Regions from separate parts of the Geodermatophilus sp. URMC 64 genome, predicted to be linked through region 2. Evidence: predicted binding sites of a transcription regulator. Region 2 holds the regulator's gene; each other region holds the start of a gene.

Region 1 (5,720 bases), 1.3 Mb from region 2:
CCTTTTCCCGGACGTCATCAGCTGCAGATAGTCGATGACCACGAGCTTGAGGTCGTTGCGCTGCTTGAGCCGCCGTGCCTTCGCGCGGATCTCCATCATCGTCATGTTCGGCGAGTCGTCGATGTAGAGCGGCGCATCGGCCACCTCACCCATGCGCCGGGCCAGCTTGGACCAGTCCTCGTCGGACAGCGTGCCGGCGCGCATGTGGTGCAGCGGCACCTTCGCCTCCGCCGAGAGCAGACGCATGGTGATCTCGTGCTTGCTCATCTCCAGCGAGAATATGCAGGTCGCCTGGTGGTTCTTGATCGCCGCCGAGCGGGCGATGTCGAGGCCCAGCGTCGAGTTGTGCGTCGGGATGAAGCTGCGGCCTGCGAGGAACAGGTGATCCTCGGCGTCGACCTGGATGCACCGCACCGGCACGCCGGCGATCGGCTTCACGTCGGTGATGAAACGAGCGCCCCGCGCCGTGAAGGTCCGCGCGCCGCGCTCCTTGTGAAGGATCTTCTTCCGCTCGAGCTTGAAGACCTCGTCGTCCGTGCTGAAGGTCAGCGTGTAGGCGGTCGACGAGGCCTCGGTACGGCCGCGCACCCGCTTGGTGCTCATGCGCACGCGGTGGCCGAGGCCGGCGATCAACTCGCGGGCGTCCTCGGCCAGCCGCCGGCTGGTGACCGAGAACTGCACGACACCGCTCGGGGTCACCGTGCCGTCGGTGTCGAGCAGGCCGGCCAGTAGGGCCCGTCGCTGAGCGACCGAAGCGCGCAAGTACTGCATCGGGATGTGCTTGTTGTTGAGGACGCCCAGCTTCCGGAGCAGGGCCTTGACCGTCCCGTGGTCTCCTCCGCAGGACTGGCACTGCGCCAGTCCGGCAGACGGGCCACCGCAGTCGGGACAGGCAGCCTGGCGCCCCACGCCGCCGCTCGAGCGGAGGGCGCCGCCGCAGGTCTTGCCGCACGTCTGCACCTGCGAGGTCTTCGGGACGAAGAACCCTCCGCACATCGGGCAGAGCCGCTCGGGCAGAGCATCCCGCTCCGGCAGCCGGATGGCGTAGCGCCGGTCCACATTCGTGGGGACGACGACAAGCCCCTCGGCCTCGATGTAGGCGGCGATCTCCGGGTCGGCGCTGGTGTACTGGGCCGCAGCCGACGTCCCGTCGCCGAGCCAGACGCCCAGGGCGTAGGGCGGAATCGGCAGGTGGGCCTGCGGCAAGTCGAGCGGGGCGGCGTTCGTCACCGAGTGATTCAGCCGTGCGTCCTTGGTCGCGCACCGGACCGTGCGGGCGATCTCCTCGGTGGTGCGGACCTCGGCGAAGGTCCGCTGATTCCGGTGGCGGTTGTAGCGCGTGGCCGCGGCCCGAGCGGATTTTCGGCTGGCGCGGGTCTCGGTCAGCCACTGGTGCTGGGCGTCGGCGACGATGACCGAGCCGTCGGAGAAGTGCACCTCGTAGCAGGGCCGGTCGGTCATCACGTCGGTGGCGGCGACGACGGTGGTCGGGCGGCCGTCGGAGCCCATCACCCGGTCGCCCACCCGGATCTCGCCCATGGTCGTCCAGCCGGACGGCGTCGCGATCGGGGTGTCGAGGGCCAGCGCCTTGCCCACACCCGGACGAGCCGCGATGACGATCATCTGGCCGGCCTGCAGGCCGTTGGTGAGCTCGTCGAGGTCGCGGATGCCGGTGGGGACGCCGCGGCTGACGCCGCCGCGCGAGGCGATGGCGTCGAGCTCGTCCATCGTCGGCTGCAGGATGTCCTCGAGGCGCGAGTAGTCCTCGGACATCCGCTTCTCGGTGACGTCGTAGATCTCCTGCTGCGCGCGGTCGACGATGTCGTCGACGTCGCCCCGCCCGCCGGCCGCGCCGTAGCCGAGCTGCACCACGCGGGTGCCGGCCTCGACCAGGCGCCGCAGCACCGCCTGCTCGGCGACGATCGCCGCGTAGTAGCCGGCGTTGGCCGCGGTCGGCGTCGACTGGATCAGCGTGTGCAAGTAGACCGCGCCGCCCATCTTGGACAGCTGGTCGGTGCGGTTGAGCTCGGCGGCCACGGTGATGGCGTCGGCCGGCTCACCGCGGCCGTACAGGTCGAGGATGCAGTCGAAGATGACCTGGTGCGCCGGCCGGTAGAAGTCGTTGCCGTGCAGGACCTCGACGACGTCGGCGATCGCGTCCTTGCTCAGCAGCATGCCACCGAGCACCGACTGCTCGGCCGCGACGTCCTGCGGCGGCTGCCGGTCGTACTCGGGCGCCGTCGGCGCGGGCCTGCTGAACTCGTCGGCGACTGCCACGCCGAACCCCTCCATCCACTCACCTGCGCACCCGCGAACAGACCCCGGCCGCCGGCCGGGGTCTGGTGGGGGAAGCACCAGGACGCGATACGCGTGACTCGAACGTGTGTTCGGGTCGGTTCTACCGCCGGGCAGCGACAGTTCGCGCGTCCGGCGGAGCGAGGAGGACGTTAGGAAGAGCGGACGGACCCGTCCAACACCGATGGGGACGTCGTTCTGCACAACTTGTGGACAAGTCGGTGGACGGACGCTTGTCGACATGTGGATCGCCGCGGGGACACATCCCCGTCAGCGCCCGTACCCCCGCCCGTCACCTGCGCGTATGCCACGCACGGGCTGTGGACGGGAGAAAGTCGGAAAAACTCCGCGCGTCCTCTCCCGGCGTGTCGCGGACGCCGCCCGTCGGGGCCCATCCGTCCCACTGTCCACAGGCCCCGGCCGCTCACCGGCGCCGACCCGCGGGACCGCGGAGCGTGGGTTCCGACGCCGTGTCGGGAACGGCGGCACCACGAGCACCGCGCGCCCTCCGCCACCGGCCCACCATGGGCATCCGCGCCGGCACCGTCCGGCCGACCGGAAGCGGAGGGAGCCGCGATGACCGTCACCCGTACCCCCGTGAACCCGTGGCCGTGGTCGCTGGCCATCGGCTTCAACCAGGCCGAGCTGGTCGAGGGCGCGAGCCGGGTGCTGGTGCTCTCCGGACAGGCCGCCATGTCGGCGGACGGCGTCCCGCAGCACCCCGGCGACCTCCCCGCCCAGGTCTCCCTCTCCCTGGACAACATCGAGACCGTGCTGAGGGACGGCGGGATGACGCTGGCCGACGTCGTCCGCATCAACGTCTTCACGACCGACGTGGACGCGATGATGGGCGCCTGGGAGGACCTGGCGAAGCGGTTCGCGGCCGCCGGCGTCACCCCGACCAGCACGCTGGTCGGCGTCACCCGGCTCGCGTTCCCGGAGCTGATGGTCGAGATCGAGGCGACCGCCGTCGCGTAGCCCGCTCCGGCCCCGGAGACGCCGCGAGGGGCGCCGGACCGGAGTCCGACGCCCCTCGGGCAGGTGCAGCTATCGGGTCGTCAGGAAGGGACGACCTCGATGACCAGCTGCGTGGTGACCTCCGGGTGCACCCGCACGGTGACGGTGTGCTGGCCCGTGGTCTTGATGCTGCTGGGCAGCTCGATCCGGCGGCGGTCGAGCTCCGGGCCGCCGGCGGCCGAGACGGCGGCGGCGACGTCGGCGGTGGTGACGCGGCCGAACAGGCGGCCCTCGGCACCGGCCCGGGCGGGCACGCGAACGGTCAGGTTCGCCAGCTGCCCGGCCACGGTCTGCGCCTCCTCCTGCGAGCGCACCTCACGGGTGGCGCGCGCCCGGCGGAGGGACTCGACCTGCTTCTCGGCGCCCCGGGTGGCCTTGATGGCCAGCCCGCGCGGCAGGAGGTAGTTGCGGCCGTAGCCGCCCTTGACCTCGACGGTGTCGCCGGAGGTCCCGAGACCGGTGACCTCCTGCGTCAGGATCAGCTTCATCGTGCTCATGGTCAGCGCGCCGTCGAGGTGTAGGGCAGCAGGGCCATCTCACGGCTGTTCTTCACGGCCGTGGCGACGTCCCGCTGGTGCTGGCTGCAGTTGCCGCTCACGCGGCGGGCACGGATCTTGCCGCGGTCGGAGATGAACTTCCGCAGCAGTGTCGTGTCCTTGTAGTCGATGTAGGTCGCCTTGTCCTTGCAGAACTGGCAGACCTTCTTCTTGGGCTTGCGAACAGGTGGCTTGGGCACCGGGGTTCTCCAGGAAAGGTATGAGGGTCGAAAGGATCAGAAGGGCGGCTCGTCGGTCGGCCCGGCGGGCGTCGACCACGGGTCGCCGGCACCGCCGCCACCGCCGCCGCCACCGAAGCCGCCGCCGCCACCGAAGCCGCCGCCACCCTCACCGCGCGAGGCGCGGGTGACCTTGGCCGTGGCGTAGCGCAGCGAGGGGCCGATCTCGTCGACCTCCAGCTCGACGACGGTGCGCTTCTCGCCTTCCTTCGTCTCGAACGAGCGCTGCTTGAGCCGGCCGCTCACGATGACCCGGGAGCCGCGGGTCAGCGACTCCGCGACGTTCTCGGCCGCCTGCCGCCAGACGTTGCAGCGGAGGAACAGCGCCTCGCCGTCCTTCCACTCCTGCGACTGCCGGTCGAAGGTCCGCGGCGTCGAGGCCACCGTGAAGTTCGCGACGGCGGCACCCGAGGGCGTGAAGCGCAGCTCCGGATCGGCGGTCAGGTTGCCGATCACGGTGATGACGGTCTCCCCGGCCATGGTCAGTGGACCTCGGGCCGCATCAGCTTCGTGCGCAGCACCGACTCGTTCAGGTTGAGCTGCCGGTCGAGCTCGGCCACGGCCGCGGGCTCGGCATCGATGTCGATGACCGCGTAGATGCCCTCGATCTGCTTCTTGATCTCGTAGGCGAGCCGGCGACGGCCCCAGATGTCGACCTTGCCGACCGTTCCGCCGGACTTGGTCACGACGGTCAGGAACCGGTCGAGCGACGGAGCGATCGTCCGCTCCTCGAGCTCGGGGTCGAGGATGACCATCAGTTCGTAATGACGCACGGAGAACCCCACCTCCTCTGGTCTGGGCGGCTGCAGTCGGTCTGCAGCAGGAGGGTCGTACACGCGTCGCGCGCCCCGGCCGGTCACCGGGACCGGCGGAACGCGCCGGTACGAGGCTACCAGCGTCGCGGCAACAGCCGGTCGGCCGGGACGGACGTCGGTCAGCGGGAGCGGTGCACCGACCGGGCCGCGCGGTGCGCCTGCTGGGTGCGGACCAGCGCCGCGGTCACCGCCGCCAGCGCGACGACGGCGGCGAGTGCCGGCACGGGCAGGCCGGCGCCCGAGGCGGCGCCCGGCGCGGCGACCGCGCTGTCGGCCTCCTCCAGGTCCGAGCCGTCCAGGCCGGCCAGTTGGCCGAACACCGGGACGGTGGCGCCGTCGTAGTTGCCGGTGACGCCGCCGGCACCCATCCCCGAGCCGGCGAAGCGGTCCGGCGAGCCGGTGCTCCGGCCGGGCACGTAGAAGCGCGCGGGGTCGAACGCCGCCGCGGCCGCGGTGTCGACCGGCGCCATCTGCGGCGCGCCGCTGCCGGTGTCGTAGGTGTACTGCGTCCCCGGGATGCTCTGCGGGGTCCCACCGGTCGTGCCGCCTTGCGGCACGTCGATCACCCCGCCCGTCGGCGGCTGCGGGGTCCCGTCCGGCCCGGGCGCCGGAGCGTTCGGCACACCCGGCACCTGCACGTTCACCTCGGGCAGGTCCGGCAGGTTCGTGCTCGGCAGCGTGGGCAGCGGCACCAGGGTCTCGACGACGTACGGGACGGGCGCCGGCAGCGGCGGCAGGGTCGCCGCGACGCCGTTCACCACCTGGTTGACCAGGTTCGCCGCGAGCCCGGCCTGCGGGACGATGCGGTACGTGTAGGT
Region 2 (5,720 bases):
GCCGGAGCTGGTCGTGGTGAACAAGGTCGACGCGATGACCGAGGACGACGTCCTGACCCTGCGCCAGGCGCTGCCCGGCGCGGTCTGGGTCTCCGCCCGCACCGGGCACGGGATCGACCAGCTGCGCGAGATCATCGCCGCGCGGCTGCCGCACCCGGACGTCGACGTCGAGGTCCTCGTGCCCTACGGGCGCGGCGATCTGGTCGCGCGCATGCACCGCGACGGCGAGGTGCTCTCGGAGCAGCACGAGACCGGTGGCACGCGCCTGACCGCGCGGGTGGACGGCGCCCTCGCCGCGACCCTGGAGGAGTTCGCCGCCCCATCGGTCTGAGCCGTTCGGGCAGGTCGAGATCACGAACGGGTCACGGGACCCGGTACCGTGACGCCGTGACGATCGGCGCGATGCGGCGGGGCCCCGGTGAGGCCTCCGTCGTCGCCGAAGCCGGCGACGCGCGGGCCCCGGCCGTCGTGTCGCCGGGCCGGCCGCCGTGGTGGCTGCTCGCGCTGGCGGGCGTGGTCACCGTGGCCGTCTCGGTCGACCTGTTCAGCCGTGGCTCGCTCGAACGCATGGACCTGCGCGTCTCCGAGGTGGTCAGCTCCTGGGGCATCAAGGAGTCGGGCGCCTACTGGCCGGTCTGGGCGGTCACCCAGCTCGGCGGGCGCGGGTTCATCCTCATCGTCCTGGCGGCGCTGGTCGGCTACCTCGGCTGGCGGCGCCGGACGCTGGTGCCGCTGCTGCGCGTCCTCGTCGCCCTCGCCCTGCTCACCGCGGTCGTGTACGGCTTCAAGTACGGCGCCGGGCGCACGGCGCCGTCCTACCCTGGGTCGTTCTTCCACCGGGACGGCGCCTCCTACCCCTCGGGGCACGTCGCGAACGCGGTGCTGATGTGGGGCGTGGCCCGCTGGCAGGCGGTCGAGTTCGGCCTGCCCGCGCCGGTGCAGCGGGCGTTCCGGTGGCTGTCGATCCTCGGCCCCGTGGCCGCGGGCGCGGCGATGGTGTCCCTGGACTTCCACTGGGTTACCGACGCGGTCGTCGGCGGCGCCGTGGGCATCCTGCTGTTGGGCGTGGTGCATGCACTCGACGCGTCCATTCTGTCACGCTGGGTACGTGCCCGAGCCGGCCGGCGGTCCGCCTAGTCGCGTGCGGGCGCGTCCGTTGCCGGCGGCGGTGGCCCTGGCCACGGCGTTCGTGGTCGCCGGCGCCGTCCCCGCGGCCGCGGAGGAGGCCGCCGCGGCCGACGCCACCGCGCCGCATCCCCTGTGCCAGGTGACCGATCCCCGGCTCGGGGAGCTGTCCGGCCTGGTGGTGCTGGGCGACCGCATGGTGGCCATCAACGACGGCGGCGTGGAGCTGGCCGTCTACGTGCTCGACCCGGCCTGCCAGATCGTCGAGGTCCACACCGCGCCGGTCGACCCCTACGACCCTGAGGACCTCGCGGTCGGTGCCGACGGCACCGTGTGGCTGGCCGACATCGGGGACAACCGGGCCGACCGGCCCACGGTCGCGCTCCTCGCCCTGCGGCCCGACGGGTCGACCGGGGTGTTCCGCATGACCTACCCCGACGGGCCGCACGACGCCGAGTCGCTGCTGCTGGCGCCGGACGGGACGCCGTACCTGGTCACCAAGGAGATCCTCGGGGCCAGCGGCGTCTACCGGCCCACCGCCGCCCTGGCCGACGGCGGCACGGTGGCGCTGGAGAGGGTGGCCTCGGTCAACTTCACGCTCACCGGCACCGACGGCGGTCCCGTCGGCCGCGCCGGCCAGCTGATGGCCACCGGGGGAGCGGTGTCGCGTGACGGCACGCTGCTCGCGCTGCGCACGTACACCGACGCCTACGTCTGGCCGCTGTCCGGCTCCGACGTGGCCGGCGCCCTGGGTGCGGCGCCCGTGCGGATCGCGCTGCCCTCGGCTCCACAGGGGGAGGCGATCAGCTTCAGCGCCGACGACCGGCAGCTGGTGGTCGCCGGTGAGGGCCTCCCCGGCGACGTGACCCTCGTGCCGGCCACGGCGCAGCTGGCGCCGGTCGCCGCCGCCGCGCAGGGCTCGGCCGAGGCCGACCCCGCGTCAGGTCCGCCCGCGTTCACCGCGGGCCTCATCGCCGCCGCCGTGGCCACCGTGGTGGTCTGGCTGGGCGGTCTGCTGATCCGACGGCGCGGGACCGTCTGAGCCCCGCGCCGTCGTCGGCTCAGACCCGGCGCAGGACGGTGACGACCCGGCCGAGGATCGTCGCGTCGTCCCCGGGGATCGGCTCGTACGCCGGGTTGTGCGGCAGCAGCCACACGTGCCCGTCGCGGCGCTTGTAGGTCTTCACCGTCGCCTCGCCGTCGATCATGGCGGCGACGATCTCACCGTTCTCCGCGGTGGGCTGCTGCCGGACCACGACCCAGTCGCCGTCGCAGATCGCCGCCTCGACCATGGAGTCGCCGGCGACCTTGAGCATGAACAGCGTCCCCTCACCGACCAGCTCGCGGGGCAGCGGGAACACGTCCTCCACCGCCTGCTCGGCGAGAACCGGGCCGCCGGCCGCGATCCGGCCGACGAGCGGCACGTAGGTCGGCGCGGCGGTGCCGGTCTCCTCCGCCGCCGGGAGCGCGGCCGGGCCGTGCTCGCCGGGCAGGCGCACGTCGAGGGCGCGCGGCCGGTTGGGGTCGCGGCGCAGCCAGCCCTTCTTCTGCAGCACCGAGAGCTGGTGCGCCACGGACGACGCCGAGGACAGTCCCACGGCCTCGCCGATCTCGCGCACCGACGGCGGGTAGCCCCGCCGCTCGATCGAGTCGCGGATGACCTCGAGCACCCGCCGCTGCCGCTGCGTCAGGCCGTCGCCGGCCTCGCCCCGGTCCGGGAAGGACCGCACGGCGGCCGGTGCGTCGTCCGTCGTCGTGCCGGCCGTCTCCGCCGCACGGCGCCGGCCGGTCGTGCCGGCGCCGTCACCGGCCGTCCGGCGACCGCCGGACGTCCCCCTCGTGCCCGCCACGTCTCCTCCTCGCCGCCGGCCCCGTCGCCGGATCGCGCCGTCCGTCCGTCCTTGGTGGCAGACCGTAGCGCTGTCGAACGGAATTTTCAAACACACGTTCGAAGTCCCGACGCGTCGGGTCGCTTCTGTCGGGCCCCTCCGGTAGACATTCGCACGGACGTTCGATTCGAACAGGCGTTCGACCGTGACGGGATGTCGGGATCGGCGGGAGGAGAGGGTCGTGGCAAGCGTGCAGCAGGCAGTCCTGGACTTCGACGAGGCGGTGCAGGCGCCCTGGCGGCCCTCGCTCCGGTCCGTCACGGGTGATCGCCCGATGGAGGCCGCGCGGCCCGTGCGGGCGGAACGGTCGGTCCGGCCCGGCGAGCGGGTGGGCCGTTCGCCGTCCCCGCTCGCCCCGCCGGCCCGGCCGGCGTCCTCCGCGCCGTCCGGGCGGCCCTCGGTGACCGGGCGCCCGGTCCGGGGCGGCTGCGCCACGCCCTCACGCCCGTCCGCGGCTCCGCTGCGCCTGACCCGGCGTGCCCGCCGGCTGCTGGTCGTCCTCGGGCTGGCGGCGGCGGTCGGCCTCGGCTCCTGGGTCGGTCCGCTGGTCACCGGCGGCGCGGGGGACGACCTGCGTCTCGCGGGCGTGAGCACGGTGGTGGTCGAGCCGGGTGACACGCTGTGGTCGATCGCGGCCGCAGTGGCCGACGAGGGCGACGACGTGCGCGCGGTGGTCTACGAGATCCAGCAGCTCAACCGGCTCGAGGGTGCGGGTGTCGTCCCGGGTCAGGTCCTCCAGCTGCCGTGAGCGCAGGGTGTGGTCCCGGGTTCCGACTCGTCCCGCGAAGACTCCGACAACATCCGGGCGCTGACTTCGTCAACCCTCAGTACCCGTGCCTTCACGCTCCGTACTGGTCTCACCGCTTACCGTCGTCGCGTGTCAGGCGCCATGGAGAGTCGTGCAGCGGTGTTCACCAGTCAGCCGCAGAACGTCGAGGTGTACGCGGCGGGGGAGTGGCTGCCCGGGTCGCTCCTCGGCTGGCGGCACGACGCCGGCGGCGCCTGCCAGGTCTGGGTGCGCCTGACCATGGGTGGCGTCGAGGAGTCCACCTGGACCGACCTCGAGAGCCTGCGGCTGCCCGAGCCGCACCTCGCCGTCGCGCCGGAGCCCGCGGAGGCCCCGGCGGAGGACCCGGCGGCCACGCGGAGCTTGCGCCTCTCCGGAGTCTCCGCCACCGGGCCGGTCCGCCGCGGCCGGCCCGCGGCGCCCGGCGCGCGCCCGGCCCGGGAGGTTCGGGAGCTGCCCGCCGTCCGCGAGGACGCCGCCAGCCGCGCGGTGCACCCGGCCGGCCGGCGGCGCGCCGACTCGCGGGTCGTCGGCGAGACCGCCGAGTTCCCGGCGGTGGGGGTCCGGGCGGGGCGGCACCGGGCCCCGGCGTCGCCGTCCGGATCGGGCCGGCACCGCGCCGCCGACACCGGCGTCTGGCCCGCGGTGACCGACTCGCCGGTCGACGTCCGCACGCCCGCCGCCCGCGCTGCCGGGGCCTGGGGCGCCCGGTCGGACGACACCTGGCCCGGGGTGTCCGGCGCTTCCTGGAGTGAGCCCGGCGCGCCGTCGCTCGAGCCGGACCTGCTCACCCGGCCGATGCGGCTCGGTGGCGTCGGGCGGGGCGAGTCGGTGCCGCAACCGCGCAGCGCGCGCTGGGACGACACGCTCACCGGCGTCTGAGGCCGGCGGTCCGCCGGCCGTCGGATCGAGCCCTTCCCGGCCCCGCCGGACCGGGCGCGGTGTCGCGCAGCATGCCCCTCTACCGCATCACCGGCCAGCCGGCGGGCGCGTCGCGCGGCGTGTCGTGTGACGGCTGCGGCGAGTTGTTGCGGCAGGTCACGGGCGGGTCTCGGTGGAACACAACGCGCGTGCGTCCTCTTGCACATGTAGTGGGGCCCTGCCTAGGGTTCCCCTACATCTAGTAGTTGCAGAGCTGTGAGTCCGTCCACACGGCGCCCTCAGGTTCTCCCCCGGACGTCCACCGGATGTCCCCAGGAGGGTCCACAGGCGCCGCCGGCGGACAGGCTCTGCTAGCGAGGCTCCGGAAGGAGGTGGATCGCCGTGCGGTGCCCGTTCTGCCACAACCCCGACAGCCGGGTCATCGACTCCCGGGAGGCCGACGAGGGGGCGACCACCCGTCGCCGCCGCTCCTGCCCCGCCTGCGGGCGCCGGTTCACCACCGTCGAGGAGGCGGTGCTGGCCGTCGTCAAGCGCAGCGGGGTGAGCGAGCCGTTCAACCGCGCCAAGGTCGTCGCGGGGGTCCGGCGGGCCTGCCAGGGCCGTCCGGTGGACGAGGACCAGCTGGCCCAGCTGGCCCAGCAGGTCGAGGACGCCATCCGGGCCAGCGGCGCGGCAGAGGTGCCGAGCCACGAGGTCGGGTTGGCGATCCTGCGGCCGCTGCGGGAGCTGGACGAGGTGGCCTACCTCCGCTTCGCCAGCGTCTACCGGGCGTTCGACTCCCTCGAGGACTTCGAGAAGGAGATCACCGAGCTGCGGGCCCGGCACCTGCCGGGCGGCACCCCGCCGCTGCCGGGGATGCAGCCCGACGTCCCGCCGTCCCGCCGCCGGGGCGGCGGCCGTCCGTCCACCGGCACCTGAGAACTGTCAGCACCACCCGCTACACACCAGTCAGGGCACCACCGATCGCGGCGCTTCCCCAGCCGCAGCCGCACCAAGGGAGAGCTCCAACTCATGACCGAGACCGACGACCGCCTGAC
Region 3 (5,720 bases), 550 kb from region 2:
TGGGGAGGCGCAGCGGATCCGGCTGGCGACGCAGATCGGCTCCGGCCTGGTCGGCGTCCTCTACGTGCTGGACGAGCCGTCGATCGGCCTGCACCAGCGCGACAACACCCGGCTGATCGAGACGCTGGTCCGGTTGCGGAACATGGGCAACACGCTGATCGTCGTGGAGCACGACGAGGACACGATCAAGGTCGCCGACTGGGTCGTCGACATCGGCCCGGGCGCCGGCGAGCACGGCGGCGAGATCGTGGTCAGCGGCACCGTCGAGGACCTGCTGGCCTCGGACTCGTCGCTGACCGGCGCCTACCTGTCGGGGCGCAGGGAGATCGCCGTCCCGAAGAAGCGGCGCGAGCCGGAGCCGGGCCGCGAACTGGTCGTCAGGGGTGCCCGCGAGCACAACCTCAAGGGGGTCGACGTCACCTTCCCGCTCGGTGTCTTCACCGCCGTCACCGGCGTCTCGGGCTCGGGCAAGTCGACGCTGGTCAACGACATCCTCTACACGACGCTGGCCAACCAGCTGAACCGCGCGCGGCTCGTGGCGGGGCGGCACCGCACGATCACCGGGCTCGAGCAGCTCGACAAGGTGGTGCACGTAGACCAGTCGCCGATCGGCCGCACCCCGCGGTCCAACCCGGCCACCTACACCGGTGTGTACGACCACATCCGCAAGCTCTTCGCCCAGACCTCCGAGGCGAAGATGCGCGGCTACCTGCCCGGCCGGTTCTCGTTCAACGTCAAGGGCGGCCGCTGCGAGGCCTGCTCCGGCGACGGCACCATCAAGATCGAGATGAACTTCCTGCCGGACGTCTACGTCCCCTGCGAGGTGTGCAAGGGCGCCCGGTACAACCGGGAGACGCTCGAGGTGCACTACAAGGGCAGGACGATCGCCGAGGTCCTCGACATGCCGATCGAGGAGGCGGCGGAGTTCTTCGCGGCCATCCCGCCGATCGCGCGGCACCTGAAGACGCTCACCGACGTCGGCCTCGGCTACGTCCGGCTCGGCCAGCCGGCGCCGACCCTCTCCGGCGGTGAGGCGCAGCGGGTGAAGCTGGCGAGCGAGCTGCAGAAGCGGTCCACCGGCCGGACCATCTACGTGCTCGACGAGCCGACCACCGGCCTGCACTTCGAGGACATCCGCAAGCTCCTGCTGGTGCTCCAGGGCCTGGTCGACAAGGGCAACTCGGTCGTCGTCATCGAGCACAACCTCGACGTCATCAAGAGCGCCGACTGGATCATCGACATGGGGCCGGAGGGTGGGTTCCGCGGCGGCACGGTCGTCGCCGAGGGGCCGCCCGAGTTCGTCGCCACCGTGCCGGAGAGCCACACCGGCCGGTACCTCGCCCTGCACCTCGACCCGGACGCCGTCGCCGCCGCGGCGGCCCCGAAGAAGCGGGCCCGCAAGAAGGCCAGCTGACGCGTCGTCGTGGCCGGCCGCGACGACGCCTCAGCGCCTAGGGTCCGCGTCGGGACCCGCGGCTCCTCCGCAGGGCCTCGACGGCCCGTACGAGGGTCCAGACGCTGAAGTCTTGCGCGGCGACGCGCAGCTCCAGTTCCTGCCGGACCGCGTGCAGATCTTCGACGGTGCCGTCGTGCGCGAGGACGGCGCGCCCTTCCTCGGTGTGCCAACGGGCGGAGCGCCCCATCACCCAGCTGGCCGGCGGCCGGCCGTTCGGCGACCGTTCCTGATCGGGTCGGGCTGTCGGGTCCCCGTGCATCCGCCCAGCCTGGCACGCGGCTCCGACGGGACGACGACGTTGTCCACAGGCGTGGTGGCCTGCGGTTTTCCGCGGCGCGGACTTGCTGGTGGGTGCCTTCGAACGTATGATCGAGTGCATGAACGCCTCCGCTCCTCCCGCCGAGCCCGACGCGGCTGCGTCGGGGTCGGTATCGCCGGAGTGGCCGGTGTTCGGGCCGCCGGTGGCGCTGGCCGAGGGTCCTCTGGGGGTGGTGCAGGCGGCGGATCGGGAGATCGCCCGGCTGACCGCGGTGCGGGCGCGGGCGGTGGCGGGGTTCGCCGCCGGGCGGCCGGCGTCGGCGGATCGGGCGCAGGGGGAGCCCGGGGCGATGAGCGCGGCGCGGTGGGCGGCCCGCCCGGAGGTGCTGCGGCCGGTCAGTGAGTGGGCCACCGCGGAGTTGCAGGTGGCGCTGGCCTGCACCGAGGGGGCGGCGGCGCGGCTGCTGGAGCAGTCGCTGACCCTGGCGCAGCGGCTGCCCGGGGTGCTGGCCGCGCTGGAGTCCGGCGGGTTGCACGCCGGGCATCTGTGGCCGTGGCTGGATCTGGTCGCGCCGATCGCCGCGGACCGGGTGCGCGCGGAGGTGCAGGCGGAGCTGCTGGGCTGGGTGGCGGCCCGGGCCGCGGCGGGGGTGATCACCACGCCGCCGCAGCTGCGGGATCGGGCGCGGCGGGTGGTGGCCCGCCGCGACGCCCGGGCCGCCGCCGACCGCGCCGCCCGCGCGCTCAGGGAGCGCGGGGTGTTCCGGCAGACCGTGCGCAAGGACGACCTCGCCGCCCTGGGGGTGTACGGCTCGGAGCCGGAGATCGCCGCGCTGTCCGCGGCGCTGGGCGCCTACGCCGACGCGGTGGACGACGAGCCCGGCGCCGAGCCGCGCTCCAGGCCGCGGAAGATGCTGGACTGCCTGCTGGATCTGGTGCTGCGCCCCGGTGAGGGCGGGCGGCCGCCGGTGCAGGTGACGCTGACCCTGGTCGCCGCGGTGCAGACGCTGCTGGGCGGGGACGCCCCGGGCGAGCTGAACGGGCAGGTGGTGTCGGCGGACACGGCGCGGCAGCTGCTGCGCGCGCTGACCGGCGCCGAGCTCGGCGAGGAGGCGCTGGCCGGCTACCTCGCCGCCACCGACGGGGCCGACCCCGCCGACCGCGAATCCGCCGACACCGACGGGGCCGAAGCCGAGTCCGCCGACACCGACACCGCCGAGGCCGCGTCGGCCGGCGACGAGTGGCTGCTGGATCCGTGCCCGGACATGTCCGGTTGGACAACGCGGATGCGCGCCGCGCACGCCGCCTGGGAGGCCGAGTGGGAGCGGCGGCTGGCGGCCGGGGAGTTCGACGACCCCGACCCGCTGACCGAGGCCGAGATCATCGCCGCGGCCGAGCGGGCGATCGCCGACGGCGAGATCGACCTGGAGCTGCAGCGGGCGCTGATCGAGGCCGACGAGCGCTGGTGGGCCGACTTCGAGGCCGGCCGGATCACCGACCCCGACCTCCCGGTCGCCCGGCCGGCGGACCCGCCCCCGGCCGATCCGCCGCCCACCGCGGGCTGGTGGGCCGCGGCCGACCGGGCGGTCGAGGACGCCTCCCAGGCCCGGTATCGGGCGCAGCTGGCGCTCGGGCACGCCCGCCGGATGGTGGACACCGCCGAACGGGCCGATGCCGCCGACGAACGCGCCCGCCGGGCGAGCACGGCCGCCCGGGTCGACGCCGCCCGCGACGCCCTCACCGCGCTCGCCGCGGCGGCCGGCGCCGACCGGGCCGCGCTGGCCGAGCTGCTGGCCCGCGGCGGCGGCGGCGGGCTGGCCGACCGGCCCCGGCTCGCCCTGGTCGACGTCCTGTCCGGGGCGCTGGTCTCGCTGACCGACCTGCCCGGGCTGCGCCGGGCGGCGCATTGCGGCGCCGACGCCTGCCGCCGCGCCCCCCACACCTGCGGCCACGGCCTGACCGGCCGGCCCGGCCTGGGCGCCCCCGGCCCGACCGCTGGCTACCGCCCCTCGGCCGCGCTGGACCGGTTCGTGCGCGCCCGCGACCGCCGCTGCCGGTTTCCCGGCTGCCGCCGCCCGGTGGCCACCGGCGAGCTGGACCACCGCATCCGCTACCCCGACGGCCCGACCGCCGCAAGCAACCTGGCCGGCTTCTGCGTGGGCAACCACCGCGGCAAGCACCAGGCCCCGGGCTGGCGTTACGAGGGCACCAGCGACGGCACGCTGACCGTCACCACCCCCACCGGGCTGACCGCCGTCACCACACCGCCGCCCTACTGACACGCCCGGACCGACGCTCCGGTTGACCAGCCGGACCGCGACCGGTAGGTCCTGACCCGGCAACGGCGCCGACGGAACGAGGGGATTCGGGATGAGGACGTCCGCGGACGTGAAGCTCCTGCAGGCGGTCGACCACGTGCGGGTGGTCTACCGGCGATGGCAGCCGGACGGCGACGTCCGGGCGACGGTGCAGATCGTCCACGGGGCCTCCGAGCACTCGGCTCGCTACGGCCGCCTCGCCGACGCTCTCGTCGAGCGGGGCCTCGCGGTGTACGCGATGGACCTGCGCGGCCACGGCCGGACGGCGGAGGGCACCGGCGTCGGCCGGTTCGGCGGCCTCGGCGTGGAGCGGGTGCTGGACGACGTCTGCGGGCTGCACCGGGTGATGTCCGACGAGCACCCCGGCGTGCCGCGGATCCTCGTCGGCCACTCGATGGGCTCGATCATCGCGCTGGCCGCGGCCGAGCGGGACGGCGACGACCTCGCCGGGCTGGTGCTCTCCGGGCCGATCGGCGTCGCGCCGGAACTGGTCGACACGGTCACCGCGCTGGACGCGGCCGTGGCCTCGGGCATGGGAGACCAGGTGCTCGACGCGCTCGGCGCCTTCAACCAGCCGTTCGAGCCGGCGCGCACGCCCTTCGACTGGCTCTCCCGCGACCCCGCCGAGGTGGACGCCTACATCAGCGACCCGCTGTGCGGCGAGCAGATGCCCCTGACCCACGCCTACGCCGCCGGCGTCTTCGGCATGGCCGTCCGCGGGGCGTCCCCCGAGGCCGTCAAGGACCTGCCGGACGGCCTGCCCGTCCTGCTGCTCTCCGGCCAGCAGGACCCCGTGGGCGGCACCGACGGCAGCCGGGTCACCGCGCTCGCCGAGATGCTGCGCGACCGCGGCCTCCCCGTCGAGCAGCACGTGTACCCGGACGCCCGGCACGAGGTCTTCAACGAGACCAACCGCGACGAGGTGACCCGGGACCTGCTCGGCTGGCTCGACGCCCGGCTCGCCGGGGGCTGAGGCCGCGGGCTGGACCTTCCCGCGCGGCAAGGTCCTAGCGTCCGCAGGCGTGGACGAGGGAGACGCGCAGCTCACCATCGGCCAGCTGGCTGCCGCGACCGGCATGACCGCCAAGGCGCTGCGCCACTACGACCGGATCGGGCTGTTCACGCCCGACGACGTCGACGGCGCCACCGGCTACCGCTGGTACGCCGCCGACCGCCTCCCGCAGGCCCGGCTGATCGCCCGCCTGCGCTCGGTCGGCGTGCCGTTGGAGGGCATCGCCGAGTGCCTCGCCGCGGCCGGCGACCCGGACGTCGTCGACCGCGTGCTGAGCCAGCACCGGCGCCGGCTGGAGAGCCGGCTGGCCCGCGTCCGCGGCGACCTGCACCGCCTGTCCCACCTCGCCGACGACGAGGACGACGACCCCGAGGACGGCGGGACGGCGCCGGACCTCCCGCAGCCGCCCCCGGCCGCGAGCGCCCCGGAGGCCGCCGACGAGCGCCGGCTCGCCGTCGACCTGTTCAACGGCGTCTGGGTGCTCATGGAGACCGAGGACCGCACCCCGGCCCAGGACGACCGCATGGTGCACATGGCGCACGCCTCCCGCTACCACTGGGAGCAGGCCGGGACGGCGGTGAACCTGGCCCGCGGGGAGTGGCAGTGCTCGCGCGTCTACGCCGTCCTCGGCCGCGCCGAGCCCGCCCGGCACCACGCCCGCCGCGTCCTCGAGATC
Region 4 (5,720 bases), 1.0 Mb from region 2:
GGCACGGGGGCGCGCCCGGAGTCCCGGAGGTGCCCGAAGCGGAGCCGGGAGCGCAACCGGGCCGCTCCGCGCAGCCGCCGGCCCGGGTCACCCGGGCTCACCGGGCGCGGGACGACGTGCGCCCGGTGGCGGTCCTCCCACCGGGCGGTCTCCGCTCTCGCGAGAGCCGCCACCAGCCCGGTCACCAGCAGGAACGCGAGGACATCCACGATCGCCCACCACATGGCGCTCCACCTCTCGGAGCGGCCGGGGACGTTCCGGATCCGGGACGGCCACGGCTGCACCACGACGATCCCTCGCGGTGCTCGCCCGGACAAGGGGTGCGCTCGCGGTGGCGTACCGGAGGGTGCAGCGGCTCCGCCTCGTCCCGCGATCCGCAGGAGGACCGGGTCACGGGCGCCGATCGCCGCTCGGTCCGATCACGCGGGGTGCCGGCGCTCCACGAGCCGGGCCAGCTGGTTCACCATCGGGCGGCCGCGCACGAGCAGGACGGTCTCGGACACCGCGCTGTGCAGCCAGTACGTGGGGCCGCGCAGCGGGTGCTCGTCGAGGACGACCACGGTGCCGTCGCCCCACGGGTCGAGGTCGATGACGATGCGCGCCGACCCCAGCAGGCCGGCGTCGGCCTCCAGCCCCAGCCGCCGGCCCTTCTCGACGTGGCGCACCGTCGTCTGCCCGCGCAGCGCCAGCGGCCCCCAGCCGACGGTGTAGTGGATCGACGTCCCCACGTCCGGCCAGCCGTCGTCGACCGCGCGGATCTCCCGCGTGCCGATCACCCAGTCCGCGTACGCGTGCCCGTCGGCCAGCACGTCCCACACCTGCTCCGGAGGGCGCTCGATCAGCGCGTTGACCACCGCCACGGGCGCCCTGTGCCCGGGCGGGGCGCCGCTCAACCGGACGGGAACGAGTGGTGCTCGTGCGCGACGACCCAGCGGCCGCCGTCCTTGCGCAGCCCGACCGTGAGCCGCAGCCGCCGCTCCGGGTGCTCGGCGTGCTCCTCCGGCGTGCCGCAGCGCAGCAGCGCGGCGGCGAACGCGACGTCCTCCCCCGCGGTCACCTCGAGCGAGACGAGCTCGAAGGTCGCGCCCGAGCGCTGCCACGCGAAGAACGGCGGCCAGGTCTCCCGGTAGGCCTCGATCCCCCGCACGCCGTCGTCGGGCGGCGGGACGTCGAACATCAGGATGTCGGCCGCGTGGTCGGCCAGGACGTCGTCCAGACGCCCCTCGTGCGCCGCGTCCGCCCACCGCTCGATCAGCGCGCGGACCTGCGCCGCGTCGTCGTCCATGGAGGGTGGACGGCGGACGCAGCCGGAACTGAGCGCGCTACGGCAGGCCGTGCGCCGCGAGCCAGTCGGCCCGCCGGCGGGCGGAGGCCCGGGCGAGCCAGGCGTCCTGCACCAGCTCGGCCAGCTCCCCCCGGGTGATCTCGCCGAGCCGGCTGGCCCGCACCAGCACCGAGTCGTGCCCGTCGAAGTGCGGGGTGGTGAAGAACGGCGTCGAGGGGTCCTGGACCAGCGCCTGCTTGTCCGCCTCCGACTCCACCCAGAAGATGATCACGTCGGGCAGCTTCTCCCCGGTCTCGGGGTCGACGGCGTCCGGCCGCGGGGTGCGGAAGAAGACGAACGACTTGCCACCCACCTGGTAGACGGGGTTGCCCTGCGACCCGTGCACGACCGTCACGTGCGGGAGGCCGAGCGCGAGCTCGTGCACGTCCGCCACCTGTGCCGGCCGGTCATCGGTCACGGCGGGCAGCGTACGGGCGGGGCGTTCGTCATCGCCGCCAAGATCGCGTCATGAGCCTGAACCTCAGCGAGGGAAGGAACGCACCGTGATCGCACGCGTCTGGACGGGCGAGGTCCGGCGGGCCGACGCCGACACCTACGCCGACTACATCCGTGAGACGGGTTTCCGCGAGTACGGCGAGACCGCCGGCAACCGCGGCGCGTGGCTGCTCCGCCGCGACGACGGCGACGCTACCCGCTTCGTCGCCCTGTCGATGTGGGACTCCCTGGACGCGGTCCGTGCCTTCGCCGGCGACGACGTCGAGGCGGCGGTCCTCTACCCGGAGGACGAGCGCTACCTGCGGCCCGGGTCCTCGTCGATCGCGCACTACGAGGTCGTCGACCGGGTCGACCCGGCCTGAGCGGGCGGCTCAGGTGAACCGCTTGACGAAGGAGAGCGCCGTCTGGGCGACCTGGCGCCAGCCGTGGTCGATCGTGAGGGAGTGGCCCCGGTTCGGCATCTTCACGATCTCCGTCACGCCCGGGTTGCGCCGCTGCAGCTTGTAGGCGGCGTTCGCGATCGCCCACGGCACCGTGTGGTCCTGCTCGCCCTCGATGATCAGCAGGGGGCCGCGGTCGGGGTTCTTCGTGTCGACCTTCGCCTGCGTCCACGGGTTGAGGTTCGCGTTGCCCATCTGCACGAGGGAGATCCCGGAGCCGGCGACGTGGTAGGTGTCGTACAGCTCCTTCGCCTCCTTCTCGTCGAGCGCGTTGGCCCAGCCGTACCTGAACTGGTCGAACGTGAGCGTGATCGCGCGCCCGCGCGTGCGCGGGTCGGCCAGGAACGGGCCCACCCCCCTGAGCACGGAGACCGGCAGCGGCAGGACGCCGCGGAAGACCCCGGGGTCGATCGCCACCGTGGCTGCCGAGAGGCCCCGACCCGCGATGATCTGCGCGAGCAGGCCGCCGGTCGAGTGCCCCATCACCACCGGCTTCCTGTCCAGGGCGTCGATGACCTGGGTGGTGTGGTCGGCGACCTGGCTCAGCGTCTTCTTGGCCAGGACCTCCGGCTCCGCCCGGGCCTGGACGACCGTTTCCGGATCGTCCGGCCAGTCCGGCGTCAGCGGTGCATAGCCGGCCTGAGCGAAGAAGTCCGCCCAGTTGGCCCAGCTGCTCGGCAGCAGCCAGAGGCCGTGGATGAAGACGACCGGGGTGTTGCCGGAGGCGTTGGCCGCCTCGATCTCCCGCTTCTCCCGCTCCGAGATCGACGCCATGACGCACTCCCCTCCGCTCGGGGTGAATGTCAGCCCGACCCTAGCGAAGGATTCGGGTCGGACAGGTGGTCTCCCGCCCTCCTGCCTCCGCCGCCGATCCCTGCGGAAACATCCTGCTCAGCGAGCCGAAACTGTCGTAGGTGGTCCGTAGCTCGGGGCCATGACCACCGCCGCGCCGCACTCCTTCGAGGAGATCGTGGTCGACGTGGCCTGGCGGCCGGCGGTCGCCCGGCCGGCGCCGGTGGCGTCGCTGTCCCCGGAGGAGAAGGCGGCCGAGCTGCAGCGCCTGCAGGGCGAGCGGGCCCGGCTGGCCGCCCGCGAGGCGGATCTGATGCTGGGGTTCGCCGCCGACCGGCCGGAGGACGACGACCCTTCGGAGGACCATCCGGGTGCGCGGAGCCGGGACTGGCGGCAGACCGAGCCGGAGTTCCCCGGGATCAGCGAGTTCTTTCCCGACGAGCTCGGCCTGGTGCTCGGGGTGGGGCGGGGTACCGCGGCGCACAGGCTGCGCCGGGCCTGGAGCTGGCGGCACCGCCTGCCGGCCACCGGCGCCGCGCTGCGGCGGGGCGAGTTGGATGAGCGGCGGGCGCAGATCCTCGCCGACACCCTGGAGCACATCCGCCCGGCGCTGGCCGCCCGGGTGGAGGCGGTGGTGCTGCCCGAGGCGGCCGGGCTGAATTTCGCCGCGCTGAAGCGGCGCATCCTCGAGGTGCTGCTCGCACTCGACCCCGGTTCGGCCGACGAGGGCCGCACGCTGGCGGAGCGCAACGCGGATGTGTTCGTCGAGCCCGGCCCGGACGGCGGGGCCACCCTCGGCGCGGAGCTGCCGGCCGAGGAGGCCGCCGAGGGCTTCGACTTCCTCAACACCCTGGCCCAGCAGGCCAAGGCCGACGGCGATCCGCGCCCGATCGGGCAGCTGCGCGCCGAGCTGTTCTCCCTGCTCGTGCGCGGCGCCGCGATCGGCGCGGACGGTGCCCGGGCGAGCCTGACGATCACCGCCGCGCTGAAGGCGCTGGAGGGGACGAGCAGCCGGCCGGCCGAGGTCAACGGCTTCGCCATCACCCCGGCGCACCTGGCCGGGCTGCTGCGCCGGATCGGCGCGCTCGGCCTGCACACCCCCGGGGGCGGGTCGCTGACCTTCGCGACCACCGACGCGACCGGCCGGCTGCTCGCCACGGTGAGCCGGGAGGAGTTGGAGAGGCTGGTCCGCCGCGGCGACGGGCTCAACCCGCCGGCGGCCACCGAGAGCTACACCCCGACCGGCGCGCAGCGGGAGTTCATCGGCACCCGCGACCGCACCTGCCGGCATCCGTTCTGCGGGCAGCGGGTCGGCTGGGCCGACCACGACCACGGCGTCGCCCACTCCCGCGGCGGGCCGACCGACTGCACCAACCTGTGCTGCCTGTGCCGCACCCATCACCGGCTGAAGACCCTGTTCCGCGGCTGGCTGTTCGTCATGGAGCCCGACGGCACGCTGCACGTCACCACCCCGTCCGGCGTCACCCGCACCACCCGACCGTGGGCGATGCGCCGGCGACCGCCACCACCGCCACCGCCCGACCCGGCCGACGACCCGCCACCCTTCTAGCCACCTGGCTGTCGACCTCTCCCCTCATCCGGCTCTCCATGATCACCTCGGGCTCAGCGGTGTCTCCACGACCGGGAGGCACCGCTGCAGCCGAGGTGATCATGGAGGCGGGACGAGATCACGGCACATGTCGGCTCGTCCCCATGTCGACGAGCCGACATGCCCGGCTCGTTCCGCCCGATCCCCCTCGCACGGGCGATTTCCGCAGACCCTCCTCAAGAAGCCGCCACGTCGGCCCGATCCGTCCCCTGGATGCCCGGTTCGACGGAGGAGGTGGCGGGCCTGAGCGAGGCACTTCGGACCCGGCTGTCCGTACGGCGCCGCCTGGCCGCTCGCATGGCCGTCGTGGGCGTCGTCGCGGCCCTCGGCCCCGTCGTCGTCGCCGGCACGGCGTCGGCCCGGCCGGCCGACCCCTCCGACGGGCAGCTCGCCGCCGCGCAACAGGCCGCGGACGACGCCGCAGCGCAGGTTGCGCAGATCCTCGTCCGGCAGGGCGCCGCCCACACCGCCCTGGACGCCGCGCACGGCCGGGCCGCCGCCGCCCGCGCGCAGTACGACGCCACCCGGGCGAGCCTGGAGAGCGCTCAGGCGGCCGCCGCCACCGCGCAGGCCGCTGCCCAGCAGGCGCAGCACGACCTGGCCGATGCCCGCGCCGACGTCGTCGCCTTCGCCCGCGGCAGCTACATCGCGGGCAGCACCTCCCCCGGCCTGGAGGCGCTGCTCAGCTCCGGCGATCCCGCGCAGATGCTCGAGCGGGCCGCCCTCCTCGATGCCGCCGGTCGCAGCAGGTCCGACGTCCTGGACCGGATGACCGTTGCCGAGCAGCGGGCGGCCGACTCCTCCGCCGCGGCCGGGACCGCGCTGACGGACGCCGCCGCGCTCGAGCAACAGGCCGCCGCCGACCTGGCGGAAGCGGTCAAGGGCGAGGCCGAGGCCCGGCAGACCGCCGCCGCGGTGCAGGCGCAGCAGGCCGCACTGCAGTCCGAGCTCGACGACGCGAGGACCGCGCTCGTCGCCCTGCAGGCACAGCGGACCGCAGAGCAGCAGCGGACCGCGGTACCACAGCAGCCCTCCGTACCGCGGCAGACCTCCGGCGAGCAGCAGCACCCCGCGCCGTCCGCTCCCCCGTCGACCGGCT

What was found. The regulator LexA, encoded in region 2, represses DNA repair genes until DNA is damaged. The targets are predictions, from matches to a motif close to TCGAACANNTGTTCGA.
Region 1: a site for LexA is predicted at 2,376-2,391, ahead of dnaB (replicative DNA helicase). Genes of this name have one in related genera too.
Region 3: a site for LexA is predicted at 1,814-1,829, ahead of ACWIYF_RS10110 (DUF222 domain-containing protein). Genes of this name have one in related genera too.
Region 4: a site for LexA is predicted at 3,052-3,067, ahead of ACWIYF_RS12510 (DUF222 domain-containing protein). Genes of this name have one in related genera too.

What each region holds. Positions count from the first base shown of each region.
Region 1 covers NZ_CP199955.1:242,482-248,201, reverse strand. Annotated here, with positions in the region: gene dnaB (replicative DNA helicase) at 1-2,292, opposite strand, end outside; gene ACWIYF_RS01175 (RidA family protein) at 2,872-3,273, shown strand; gene rplI (50S ribosomal protein L9) at 3,354-3,800, opposite strand; gene rpsR (30S ribosomal protein S18) at 3,812-4,048, opposite strand; gene ACWIYF_RS01160 (single-stranded DNA-binding protein) at 4,085-4,567, opposite strand; gene rpsF (30S ribosomal protein S6) at 4,570-4,860, opposite strand; gene ACWIYF_RS01150 (hypothetical protein) at 5,022-5,720, opposite strand, start outside.
Region 2 covers NZ_CP199955.1:1,495,562-1,501,281, forward strand. Annotated here, with positions in the region: gene hflX (GTPase HflX) at 1-331, shown strand, start outside; gene ACWIYF_RS07430 (phosphatase PAP2 family protein) at 388-1,137, shown strand; gene ACWIYF_RS07435 (hypothetical protein) at 1,142-2,167, shown strand; gene lexA (transcriptional repressor LexA) at 2,187-2,975, opposite strand; gene ACWIYF_RS07445 (LysM peptidoglycan-binding domain-containing protein) at 3,196-3,762, shown strand; gene ACWIYF_RS07450 (hypothetical protein) at 3,892-4,683, shown strand; gene nrdR (transcriptional regulator NrdR) at 5,065-5,601, shown strand; gene ACWIYF_RS07460 (vitamin B12-dependent ribonucleotide reductase) at 5,695-5,720, shown strand, end outside.
Region 3 covers NZ_CP199955.1:2,050,171-2,055,890, forward strand. Annotated here, with positions in the region: gene uvrA (excinuclease ABC subunit UvrA) at 1-1,414, shown strand, start outside; gene ACWIYF_RS10110 (DUF222 domain-containing protein) at 1,834-3,993, shown strand; gene ACWIYF_RS10115 (alpha/beta fold hydrolase) at 4,085-5,005, shown strand; gene ACWIYF_RS10120 (MerR family transcriptional regulator) at 5,055-5,720, shown strand, end outside.
Region 4 covers NZ_CP199955.1:2,540,521-2,546,240, reverse strand. Annotated here, with positions in the region: gene ACWIYF_RS12540 (hypothetical protein) at 1-224, opposite strand, end outside; gene ACWIYF_RS12535 (SRPBCC family protein) at 420-860, opposite strand; gene ACWIYF_RS12530 (nuclear transport factor 2 family protein) at 890-1,285, opposite strand; gene ACWIYF_RS12525 (MmcQ/YjbR family DNA-binding protein) at 1,323-1,742, opposite strand; gene ACWIYF_RS12520 (antibiotic biosynthesis monooxygenase family protein) at 1,828-2,142, shown strand; gene ACWIYF_RS12515 (alpha/beta hydrolase) at 2,152-2,994, opposite strand; gene ACWIYF_RS12510 (DUF222 domain-containing protein) at 3,155-4,582, shown strand; gene ACWIYF_RS12505 (transglycosylase family protein) at 4,835-5,720, shown strand, end outside.